3 regions of the Peribacillus sp. TH16 genome follow, and region 2 is predicted to be linked to each of the others. Evidence: riboswitches for the same ligand, from Rfam matches in the RefSeq annotation. Region 2 holds a riboswitch; each other region holds the start of a gene.

Evidence for each region. A riboswitch is a leader RNA that binds a small molecule or an ion and turns the genes downstream of it on or off. The one in region 2 is predicted to bind cyclic di-GMP.
Region 1: another riboswitch for cyclic di-GMP. It lies ahead of JFV29_RS30740 (anti-repressor SinI family protein); the one in region 2 lies ahead of JFV29_RS19825 (anti-repressor SinI family protein).
Region 3: another riboswitch for cyclic di-GMP. It lies ahead of JFV29_RS26485 (anti-repressor SinI family protein); the one in region 2 lies ahead of JFV29_RS19825 (anti-repressor SinI family protein).

Annotation. Positions count from the first base shown of each region.
Region 1 is NZ_JAEKEM010000009.1:1,862,846-1,866,670, forward strand. It holds gene JFV29_RS22995 (amidohydrolase family protein) at 1-254, opposite strand, end outside; gene JFV29_RS23000 (VOC family protein) at 538-1,032, opposite strand; gene JFV29_RS23005 (DinB family protein) at 1,343-1,861, opposite strand; cyclic di-GMP riboswitch class I at 2,098-2,184, shown strand; gene JFV29_RS30740 (anti-repressor SinI family protein) at 2,203-2,331, shown strand; gene JFV29_RS23010 (YybH family protein) at 2,633-3,025, shown strand; gene JFV29_RS23015 (LacI family DNA-binding transcriptional regulator) at 3,121-3,825, opposite strand, start outside.
Region 2 is NZ_JAEKEM010000009.1:1,191,638-1,195,462, reverse strand. It holds gene JFV29_RS19830 (ABC transporter ATP-binding protein) at 1-655, shown strand, start outside; cyclic di-GMP riboswitch class I at 993-1,073, shown strand; cyclic di-GMP riboswitch class I at 1,195-1,261, shown strand; cyclic di-GMP riboswitch class I at 1,399-1,480, shown strand; gene JFV29_RS19825 (anti-repressor SinI family protein) at 1,501-1,638, shown strand; gene JFV29_RS19820 (hypothetical protein) at 2,309-2,446, shown strand; gene JFV29_RS19815 (hypothetical protein) at 2,745-2,888, shown strand; gene JFV29_RS19810 (VanZ family protein) at 2,885-3,412, shown strand; gene JFV29_RS19805 (hypothetical protein) at 3,532-3,825, shown strand, end outside.
Region 3 is NZ_JAEKEM010000009.1:2,563,694-2,567,518, reverse strand. It holds gene fliS (flagellar export chaperone FliS) at 1-266, shown strand, start outside; gene JFV29_RS26495 (flagellar protein FliT) at 266-607, shown strand; gene hpf (ribosome hibernation-promoting factor, HPF/YfiA family) at 863-1,420, shown strand; cyclic di-GMP riboswitch class I at 2,294-2,380, shown strand; gene JFV29_RS26485 (anti-repressor SinI family protein) at 2,417-2,557, shown strand; gene JFV29_RS26480 (helix-turn-helix domain-containing protein) at 2,707-3,030, opposite strand; gene secA (preprotein translocase subunit SecA) at 3,471-3,825, shown strand, end outside.

The sequences.
Region 1 (3,825 bases), 670 kb from region 2:
GGAGAAGATAAGTCTATCCAGCCAACTACACCATAAATCCAGTCATACCGTTCATACAATGATAAAAGAAATAAAGTCTCTTCATATGTAGGAGCAGCTTGGATAAGAACAGTTCCAGCAATACCCTGTTTTTCTAATAAGGGATCTAAATCTCCTGGAAGATAATCTTGATAGAGGACTCCCATATCTTTTGAAAGCCAAGAATAGTCAGCTCGGTCAATCTTCCAAAAATGCTGATGAGCATCAATAATCATTTTGACCTCCTATTGTTACTAGAATGTTACCGGTAACATTAAAATAACAACAATATTTTAAATTGTCAATAAATTAATTGCAACAATATCAAAATAAGGATTTGTTAAACAACACTGTTAATATTTAGAGATAAGAAAAAGGACCTATAGCGAGGATAGTTCAGTGGAACAATCTAAAAAAACCTGTATACATTTATACAGGTTTTTAATCAAGCTTTTTATTAAATGGTCTTGTAAAGTGACAACAAAGAAATTCATTTTTAATACCTCAAACAATGTAATCTTATCCCTCATACGCTTGCTTTAATGTTTTGATGTCAATTTTTTTCATTTGGAGCATTGCATTCATAACTCTTGCTGATTTTTCTGGATCGTGGTCGCTTAGCATCTCAGTTAGGGCCGTAGGAATAATTTGCCACGAAACACCATACTTATCTTTCAGCCAACCGCACACTTGTGCCTTCTCGTCTCCGCCTTCGGAGAGTTTGTCCCAAAAATAGTCCAATTCTGCTTGTGACTCGCAATTGACTATAAATGATATTGCCTCTGTAAATTTGAATTGCGGACCGCCATTTAATGCTACGAATTCCTGGCCCTCCAGTTGGAATTCCACGGTCATTACTGTTCCTTCTAATATCCCGTGGATTTCATGCCCCTCTTTTCCATAGTGAGTGATTCTTCCAATCTTGGAATTTTTAAAGATAGAAGCGTAAAATTTAGCCGCCTCTTCTGCTTGTGTATCAAACCACAAGTTTGTTGTGATTTTTCTTATACCCATTTTAAAGCACCTCCATATATTCTCTAAGTCTTAACAAAAAAGGATGTTTTTATTTCCGCTAAGTCTAAAGCTGAAGTTGCAGTTATCTTAGAGTTATCCGTTATTCAAGAATATGGTCCCATTCAAAAAGGACACCTTCTTTTTTTCATAAAGGCGCCCTTTAATGGAATAACTACACCACTTGAAATAGCTGGTAATGCGGAATAATGTGCTAATGTTCATAAACAAGCCACCGCTTAGTGGGTTTGATAATTAACTGGAGCCAATCAGTTAGTTAAAGATGGATAAAAAGTTCCCACTCTTTAACATCTTAATCATTCCGTAATTTGCTTAGCAATTGGAAAATCTGCCCCCTATGATGTGATTCATGTTCAATCAAATGGTACACAACCCACTCAGGTGTGACGTCATATTGTTCAAGAACCCTCGGTTTACGCCAATCTGTTAGATCCATTGAACGAAAGTGGGAAAGAAACACTTCACGTACCTTATTAAGTCGGTTAACATGTTCTTCTACAGTTTGTCCCTCAATATGGGTTAAAGAGCCCTCCTCAGAACGGCATTCTAACGGAAACAACGAGCGTATTTCAGAATCCCATTCAGTAACAAGAACCTCTTCATATAACCAATCTGCCTCGACCAATGCAATGTGATATAACAGCGAGCCAATCGTTTGTCTTTCATCCATTTTTGTATCAAGGATCCCTTGGCTGATTCCAGTTAATTCTGTTAAAAGAGTACGGCGAACATCTTCTAAACACCATAGCCATCCGCCAATTTCTTCTTCATATTCTGGAAATCGAGATACCAGTAAAGCTCTTCTCTCCAAACTGATCATCCTCCTCTTAATCAAAGTCTTACATTCTATTAAAAATGGATGGTTCCTTCTTTAATACAAAAAATCATATTAAATATAATAGTTTTATTCCCCATTAAATATCTTTATTGTCATTCAACAGGTCTCCCAATCGAATTAACAATTTGTTTTTAAAGAATAATAATTACATTTCTACAATTTACGACAACATTAGCACTATCTAGATAGTAATATATAACTATAATAAAATGAGAAAACGGCAAACTAATCGAAAGGTTAGGACGCAAAGCTAACAGGTCTAAGGTCAGATTGACTATGATAGCTGGGCTACCTCTTCAACGGAGGAATAGGTAATGTTACTTCAGACAAATGACAGAGTAAAAGAATTAGATACAGAATGGATTGAACTCATTCAAATGGCTATCAATGTAGAAATACCGTTAGAGGAAATTAGGGGATTTTTATTAGAAGGTAGACAATAGGCCTATGCTTGCTGCCTGACACATTTTTTACACATTAACGCCTTTTTTCTATTTCTTTACTTTATCAAAATAGAAAAGCTAATAATTCACCTTTAGCTGTAATAACTAGGATGGTTTGCTACGGTAATTATTTTCATTGCTACCCTATAGGCAGATTGCCCTTCAAAAATGGCTTTATAGTAATGAAGTTGATTTTTCTTATTTGGCCAAGAGAAGGATTCCTCAACAAGACAGTCGAATATTCTTCACTAAGGGGTAAATTGGAATCCCTATAAATTACCTATCGGATAGGAGGGCAAATATGCAAACTCATGAGTTAGAACTAGTAATAAAGAATGCAGACCGAGCAATAAATAATGAGGATTTCGATCAATTAATGGATTTCTATTCAGAGGATGCTACATTAGTTGTAAAACCTGGAACGTTAGCTAAAGGAAAAGAAGAAATACGTCGGGCATTCGTTGCTATCGCTGATTATTTTAATCATAGTTTAATTGTTAATCAAGAAAAGATGGCAATAATCGAAACAGGTGATACGGCATTAGTTGTAGCAAAAGCCCTTCTGAGTGCCAATCAAAAGACTGATTCGGTATTCTCAATGGAAAGAATGGCTACCTATGTTTTTAAAAAGGATTCGACAGGTACCTGGCGTTGCATAATTGATAATTCTTACGGTGCTGAATTACTTGAATAAGTCATGTACAGATATTTGAATAAATAGAAAAGGCTCACCTTCTTTTAGGTGGTTTTTTCATTTGTATTAATCTCCGCAGCAGAGAAAAACTCCTATTATTTTATAGGAGTTCCAGATGATTTTCTGATTACCAATTCAGGCTTTAAATTTATTGTTCGATAATCAGCTGGACCGACTTCATCTACTCTTTCAATCACTAATTGTGTTCCTAAATATCCGAAGTCATAAGCAGGCTGCGAAGATACAGTCAAAAAAGGATCAAAGTCTGAAAATAATTCTAAATCGTCAAAGCAAACGACAGCTATGTCTTCTGGAACTTTAATCTTTTTTTCTCGTAAACTTTTTATAATTTTAATGGCAATGAAGTTATTCGCTGCAAAAATCGCTGTTGGACGATCAGCAGGAGAAACATTAACCAAATGAGCGATTCCATTCCATCGCTTTTCTTGTTTATAATGAGTCTCTACTAGGAAAGCGGGATCTATCTTTAAATCATTAATTTTTAACGTTTCAATATACGCCTGATACCGCTCTTTCGAAGTGGAAATCGTAAGTGGGCCATGAACCATCGCTATTCTTTGATGACCATAATCAATTAAATGCTGAAGAAGCAATTTTGTCCCTTCATAGTTATCTCCAAGTACTCTATCACACGAAACATCTTCAATTTGCCTATCTATTAATGTAAATGGGATTCTGTTTTTAATAAGTTTCTTTAAGTTTTTGGTCGATTGATCACCTGTTGGAGCAATAATTACGCCATCTACCCTTTTAGAAATTAATGCATTGATATACTCACT
Region 2 (3,825 bases):
TTCTAACCGTATGACGGCTATCGTAGGCAGATCAGGAGCCGGAAAAAGTACTTTAATTGATCTTTTAATGGGATTAAATCAACCTGATCGGGGCGAGGTCAGTATTGATGATATCCCACTTACTAGTGATCACTTATTATCACTAAGGAAATCGATTAGTTATATACCTCAGGATCCGTTTCTATTTAATGCAACTATACGGGAAAATTTGATGATTATTGACCCTAATGCAAGCGATGAATCCATTTGGGAGTCTTTAGAGTTCGCTGCAGCTGATGATTTCGTCAGTAAGCTTCCACAAGGTCTAGACACGCTCATTGGTGACCGTGGAGTTCGACTGTCAGGAGGAGAAAGACAGCGACTTGTACTGGCTCGAGCCATATTACGTAAACCATCTATCCTTGTCTTAGATGAGGCAACAAGTGCATTAGATACGGAAAATGAAGCGAAGATCCAAGCCGCTATCGAAAGATTAAAAGGAACCATGACCATTATTGTAATTGCTCATCGGTTATCGACGATTCGTAATGCGGATCAAGTATTGGTAATGGATCAGGGGGAAATCATTCAAGTCGGTGAATATAACCAACTAGCGAGTGAAAAAAGAGGAATGTTTAGCAATTTACTAGGTATCCAAATAGAATCAAGTGTGTAACCTTAAAGTTTAAGAGCAGTCCGCTTGTCAGCCCATTTATAATGGTCTGTTAAGCGGACTGCTCTTTTTAGTGAAGACTAAAACAAAAATGTGCAAAAGATAGGTATTGAATACGAGTAAGACTAATGATTCACATGGAAAATATTGTAGGGAAAAGACGATAAATATTATTAAACACATGATAACCTTTTATGTATAATTAACCTTATTAGCGTATTAAAGCGGAAGTTTTCAAAAAATATTAAAGGTGAATATCGACTTATATAACGGTAAAGCAACAAGCCTAATGTCTACAAAAAGGAAAAGTCGGAATGGCTTCTTCAAAGTATTAATTTATTCTTGAGAAGGGCAAAACCTATTGAAAAGTAGGGACGCAAAATTACAGGTCTAAGGCAATGCAAAGTCGGTGAGCACTTAAGATTTTTAAGAAGACATTTAAATTACTTACTAATTGAAATTTTGTAGGAAATTGTAATAAAGTAATTAATAGTTACCTATTAACAATTGTTAACTTATTAAGTATAATTAATCTCAATCTAAAAATTGATAAGTAAAGGCGCAAAACCACAGGTCTAAGGTATTTGCTAGGATGGCTGGGTTACCTTAAAAAGGATGAAATGAATTTATACATTAATTCAAATGAGAGAAATCTGGACACCCATTAAAGGCTTTCAGATAATGGAAGTTTCTTTATCATGGTTTTTAACCACCATCGTAAGAAGATTATGTGAAATTTTCAATACTCTTGAGAAGGGCAAACCTATTGAAAAGTAGGGACGCAAAATTACAGGTCTAAGGCTATGCTAAGACGGCTGTGTTACCACAAATAGGGTGAAAAAGAAGATATGCAGAAAAAAATGGATGCAGAATGGATTAATTTAATTTTGGAAGCAAAAAGTGTAGGGGTTTCCATTCAAGAAGTGCGAGAGTTTATTCAGAATGAACAGAACTTGAATAATCAACCCCATAAGAATTGGAAGTAGGAAAACAAAAAGATATTTAGATACTATGAAGGGCTGTTATTCAGCCTTTTTTTTATGAACTGGATTCTACTGTTTTCTTTCTTATAACTTAAAATCTTGCGGATGAAGCGATCTGCTATCAACAAAATTAGTCTTTTGCGCGAGCTGATATCTAAGAGTTTCTAATAGATTAGCACAATATATTGTTAGTTCCCTATAGTATTGTTCGGAAATTGTAAGTACCAATATTTCTATAGAATATTCGGATATAATTAGATATTTTTCCTGACTAAAATGTTCCGGCTCTAAGACTTTTCAACAAGTAGTAAAATATTTAATGAAAAATTAGGATAATAAGTATATAGTACTATTGTAAGCGTTTTCTTATTGGATTAATATGAAGAAGGTAGTGAGTACAAAGAAGTGGTATTATTTTAAATAAAAAGAGAAGATAATTCTTTTTGTGATACATAATAGGGTAATTGGTATATTGGAATATTTTGAATTAATGTATTTTGTATGATTTATAGTAGACTAGAAAGTGACGAATAGATATAAATGCCCAACAAAGAAACAGTGAATAAAACAGTTAATATTTTTGTATATTTGACGATACTACAATATAAAGAAAAAGCTAAAAGGGCTTCGCGAAGGCGATGTCAAGCTGCCATCAAAATACAAGGAGAATTTGATGACAAAAAATAAATATATTACGTTCGAGGAAGTTTATGAAAAGAAAGAAAGAAGCAAGAAAATTTTTATTGGGTCTTATATTACTATTACTTTAATCTTGATTTCTTTATTGACTTTTTTTCTTGGTCGATCATAAGGGTGTTTATCAAATAGGGCTGAGAGATCAGTCCTTTTTGATTTCTTTTTCTTTTGTTTTTTACACCTAATGAACTACATATTTTCAGCTGATGATATTAATAATCCGTCAGTTATGAACTTTTTGTGATCATTCTATTAATATTTCTTTAAAAATTCTGATTTTACCCTTTTTGAATTTATTTCCGCTTGCCAATACACTTTTTATATGTGATTATCAATTAAAAGAGCTATATTCCTTATTTTAGAAAAATAGGTTTAGTACAACTGTTTTACATAGTGGCTCTATTCAAATTGGAGTGGATATTCTAATGGATTTTATTGATATATTAATAGATACGTATACAAAAGGCGAGTTTCAGCAGGATGTTACAGTAAATGATCTTGTGGAAGATCTTAAGGAAAAACTAAGCGGTATCATTGAGGAACATGATAGAATATGATCCGTAAGTTCCGTAAGTGGTTAATCCCAGCTTTGTTCGTTTTATGGGCCATGTTAATCTTCTTTTTTTCCTCACAGACGTATGAGGAGCAAAGGATTTCTCCCTTTTTAGGACAGTTAAATACCCCGTTTTTGTATGAAAAACTCGGTGGTATTTCATTTATGTATGGTGGGCTTGAGGTGAGTGTTCATACAGCTGGAGTGGCTGGATTTTTGGAGTTTTTTATTCGAAAGGGTGCCCATCTTATTATCTTTTTTGTGTTCGGTTTTTTGACGATTAGTGTTTGGCGCACTTTTGTAAAAAACGGCGTTATTTCGTCTTTAGGTGCTCTTTTGTGTGTCCTTTTTTATGCTAGTGCGGACGAACTGCATCAAAAATTCACAGGTGGACGTACCCCCTTGTGGCAGGATGTTATGCTTGATACATTTGGTGGATTACTAGGTATTTTATGCTTTCTTATAATAAATCGACGGCGAAAGCGTCATTCAATGATTTCCCTTTATATTTCAACTCCTTATAAATAAGAAATCTCCCCTGAAACCGTACCCATACAATACTTAAGAAGTATGTCTAATAACATGCTTCTTTTTTATCGTTTATCCCATATATATTATAGCAATGACCTTTGTGAAGGTGATGAAAGATGAAAAGACAAAATAAGAGTCCAAAAGGAATATTGGCAAGTATGCTCCTAGTTTTAGCTGTAGGAGGTTGTATCTTTTTTCTTTGGCCGAGTGGCCCTGTACGCTTGGTGGAGGATTTTTATGAGTATGAGAGTGGGGCGGAGTTCGGGAAATCATGGGATTTATTAAGTTCTGAAATGAAGCTGCGGTTCCCGAATCGAGGTGATTATGTGCAAAATCGGGCCCATGTTTTTATGTCGCATATGGAAGTGGAAACCTTTCAGTATGATGTAGGGCGATCAAAGAAAGTGAAG
Region 3 (3,825 bases), 1.4 Mb from region 2:
ACTTTCAAGAAAAAAACACGAATTTAATTAAAGCGCAAAAAATCATTCAGGAGCTAATGGTCACATTAAAAATGGATTTGGCTATATCCAAGGAATTAATGTCCCTTTATGATTATTTGAATCGACGCTTGATTGAAGCCAACATTAAAAGTGATCTGGATATTTTAGAAGAGGTTGAAGGGTTTGTCATGGAATTTCGCGATACATGGAAGGAAGCTATTCAGTTGAACCGCCAGAAGCAATTTGCCAATAGTGGTCAAGCATAATGGGAGCTATTCAACATTTTTATGAGGCAACGAACCAATTACTTTCGACGTTGGAAAATGAGCAGGATCGGGACCGGAAAATTGAAAAGGTTGAGGCCTTGCTTGAGGAGCGGGAGAAGTTGATGGCAGGGATTCAACCGCCTTTTTCTGATTCTGAACAGGATTTAGGGAAGAAGTTAATCGAACTCAACGAAAAAGTTTCACAACTTCTAGAAGAACAAAAAGTAGAAATCCAACGCGATATTAAACAGCTAAGTCTCAAAAAAGAATCTACTAATAAATATGTGAACCCTTATCAATCATTATCCACAGATGGCGTGTTCTACGATAAAAGAAATTAGATATTAATCAGCCGTTTTAATTGCAAACAGTTTTAATGTTAATTGTTTTTAAATTTTCTGTAAATATTAAGGGCTTAATTTTTTCTTTATAGCTTTGTATTTGTTATAATAAAGCTAGGGCAGACATCAACCCTTTCCTAACCTTCCGACAATTGTTTCATAATCTCGACATATTTCATGATGTGTTTCTAAAGGAAACCGGAGGGGTATTGTAGAATCTAACTGTATAGTCTTAATTTAAGGAGGACTCACTTTATGAATTACAACGTACGCGGTGAAAACATTGAGGTAACTCCAGCAATTCGAGAATACGTCGAAAAGAAAATTGGCAAGTTAGAACGATATTTTAACAATACACCAGATGCAAATGTGTTAGTGAATTTGAAAGTTAACAATAATACATCCAAGGTCGAAGTGACGATTCCTATGCAGAATTTGGTTCTTCGCGCTGAAGAGGAAAATGCGGATATGTATGCTGCTATTGACTTGATTAATGACAAGCTTGAACGCCAAATTCGTAAACATAAAACGAAAGTCAATCGTAAATTCCGTAACAACTTATCTACAACTCCTGAGGCGTTCGCCTTTAATACGGAAATTGATGAAGTGGTGGATGAATTTGAAGATGATACTGATATTGAAGTAGTCCGCAATAAGCGCTTTGATTTGAAGCCAATGGATAGTGAAGAAGCGATTCTGCAAATGAATATGCTTGGTCACAGTTTCTTCGTTTACACCAATGCGGATACAAATACAACGAACGTTGTGTACCGTCGTAAAGATGGGCGCTACGGATTAATTGAACCTAGTTAATATGAATCTATAAACAAAAGCACAACCCAGACTATGGGTTGTGCTTTTTAAATTTTACTCCATCCATTGCAATGTTCATTTGGGCTAAGGAGTTCTATAAGCTCTGGAAAAATAACCACCGATTTCAACCATAGAAGTCAATGGTTGTTTATATTTCCTTCCTTTTTCCTTAATGATCTTTCGGCAATTTGATAAGTGTTTTGATAATGTGATAATAAGTAAAATCCATCTGTTGAAAACAAGGTATCAAATAGTATCGATTAATTGGTTGGCTCCTGGGAATTTCATTGTTCTCTAAAAAACACAATGAAGTATGGAATGTATTGTATTTTCTTTAAAAAGAACATTTTCCGTTCTTTAATAAGATAAATAGGTACTTATACCTATTTAAATAACCCCTCCTATTGCACTATACTCAGATTAAAGTTCTTTAAAAAGAACAATAATTTATTTATGTAAAATGATTTGATTATGGTGCAGAGGAGTTGGATTTTTGTATCAGAAAAATTGCTATACATGTCATAGAGCGTCTTTTAGCAGTGCAGAATATGGAGGTTGGCTTTGTCCGACCTATGCGGTGAGGACTTGTCTGCGCAAAAAGCCTTTGATGCACTTATTATGGAAAGAATTAATATGCCCCATCGTTTGAATAAGAAGGGCAATGTTTATAATTTTATAAAAAAACGAACGTGAATCATTTGAACCATCTTGTTTTGTACATGAAATAGACAAAAAATATCATGGATTTCTTGATTTTGTAATATTTTGTCGATAAAAAGTTGTGCATTGTGGTAATTTAGCGACATAAAGTAGCAATATTTGGAGCAAATATTCGCTATAATAACTTAATAAATATAGTTTTTGTAATAATTTCCCTGACAAAGGCAAGCTCAGCGAAAGATGAGGGCGCAAAGGCACAGGCCTAAGTTTGCTTAATGCTAAGATGGCTGGTCTGCCTGAAATACATACAAGTAGTATTTTAGGAGGATAAAAGAGGTGGTTAACGTGGAAGTGGATCAAGAATGGGTGAAGTTGATTTCAGAAGCTAGGAAATTGGGTTTTAAGAAAGAAGAAATTAGTGCTTTTTTAAAAAAAGAGAATCTAAATGTGCCACTAGAGCAGAACAATGAAAACTAAGAACCAAAAAGGAATGAAAAAAACATCCCTATAAACAGTTGATTTACAACATAGCTGCTTATAGGGATTATTTTATTTTCTGAAATTCTATCAATACTAGTTTGATAGAGCAGTACTATTTATGTTTGTGAAGATAGTTTAGAATTCATCTATTCTTGTTTATCTTTTCTCCATTTATTAAACTCAATGAACTCTCTGAATTGTTGTTTTGAAACGCCAGAATTCATAGCTTCCTCAACAATTTTCATCCAGTCAGTGTCCAAGGATTCCTTATTTGGTGCATCGTAAAGAAGGGCATCTACAGGAATGTTAAGTACAGCAGAGATTTTTTCGAGAAATTGAATAGAAGGATTCGTTTGTAAGTTACGCTCGAGCGAACTTAAGTATGACTTTGCTACTCCGGCTTTATCGGCTAGTTCAGTCATTGACATTTTCTTTTCTTCTCGCAGTTTTTTTACACGTTCACCAATCAACAATACCACCTCGAAACATGTTCTATTTATCTTCGATTTATAAGTTTTAAACCCACATAAAATCACAGGAATAGGAAGCCTGAAAAGCTAGATTGCTTCAACTGACTATCAGTCATAGAGGGACCAAAAATTTCTATTGATAGAAGGTTGTGCTTACTTCGCATTTTCGTTTGTCTTGTTAAGGACTCATGTGAAAAGTGGGGAGTGTGTAATGTACTTTTGCTACTTCCCTCTATTTTAACAGTTTTACCCCTCTTTTATCCAATGTTTTTCGTAAGAACTGAATTCAGGTCCATAGACATAGAGTGACATGAAGTTGTACCTCTAGAATAGAAGTGTTAAAATTAAGCTTGGATTAGTATTAACAGAAGGTGTGTTTCTTCTTACTTATATGAATGTGTTATTGAATGATCATTACCATAATAGAGGAGCGTTATTGAATGCTTAATATATTAAATAAAGTTTTTGATCCGAATAAGCGAGAAATTAAGCGTCTGGAAAAAGTCGCTGATCAGGTCGAAGCGCTGGCTGATGAGACAGCTGCGTTATCGGATGAGCAGTTGCGCGCCAAAACAGAGGAGTTTAAGGAGCGTTATCAAAACGGGGAAACCGTGGATGATTTGCTTGTTGAAGCTTTTGCGGTTGCGCGTGAAGGGGCAAAACGAGCTCTTGGTTTGTATCCTTACCGTGTTCAAATCATGGGTGGGGCATCACTTCATGATGGAAACATCTCTGAGATGAAAACGGGGGAAGGTAAAACATTAACATCAACCATGCCGGTTTATTTAAACGCGC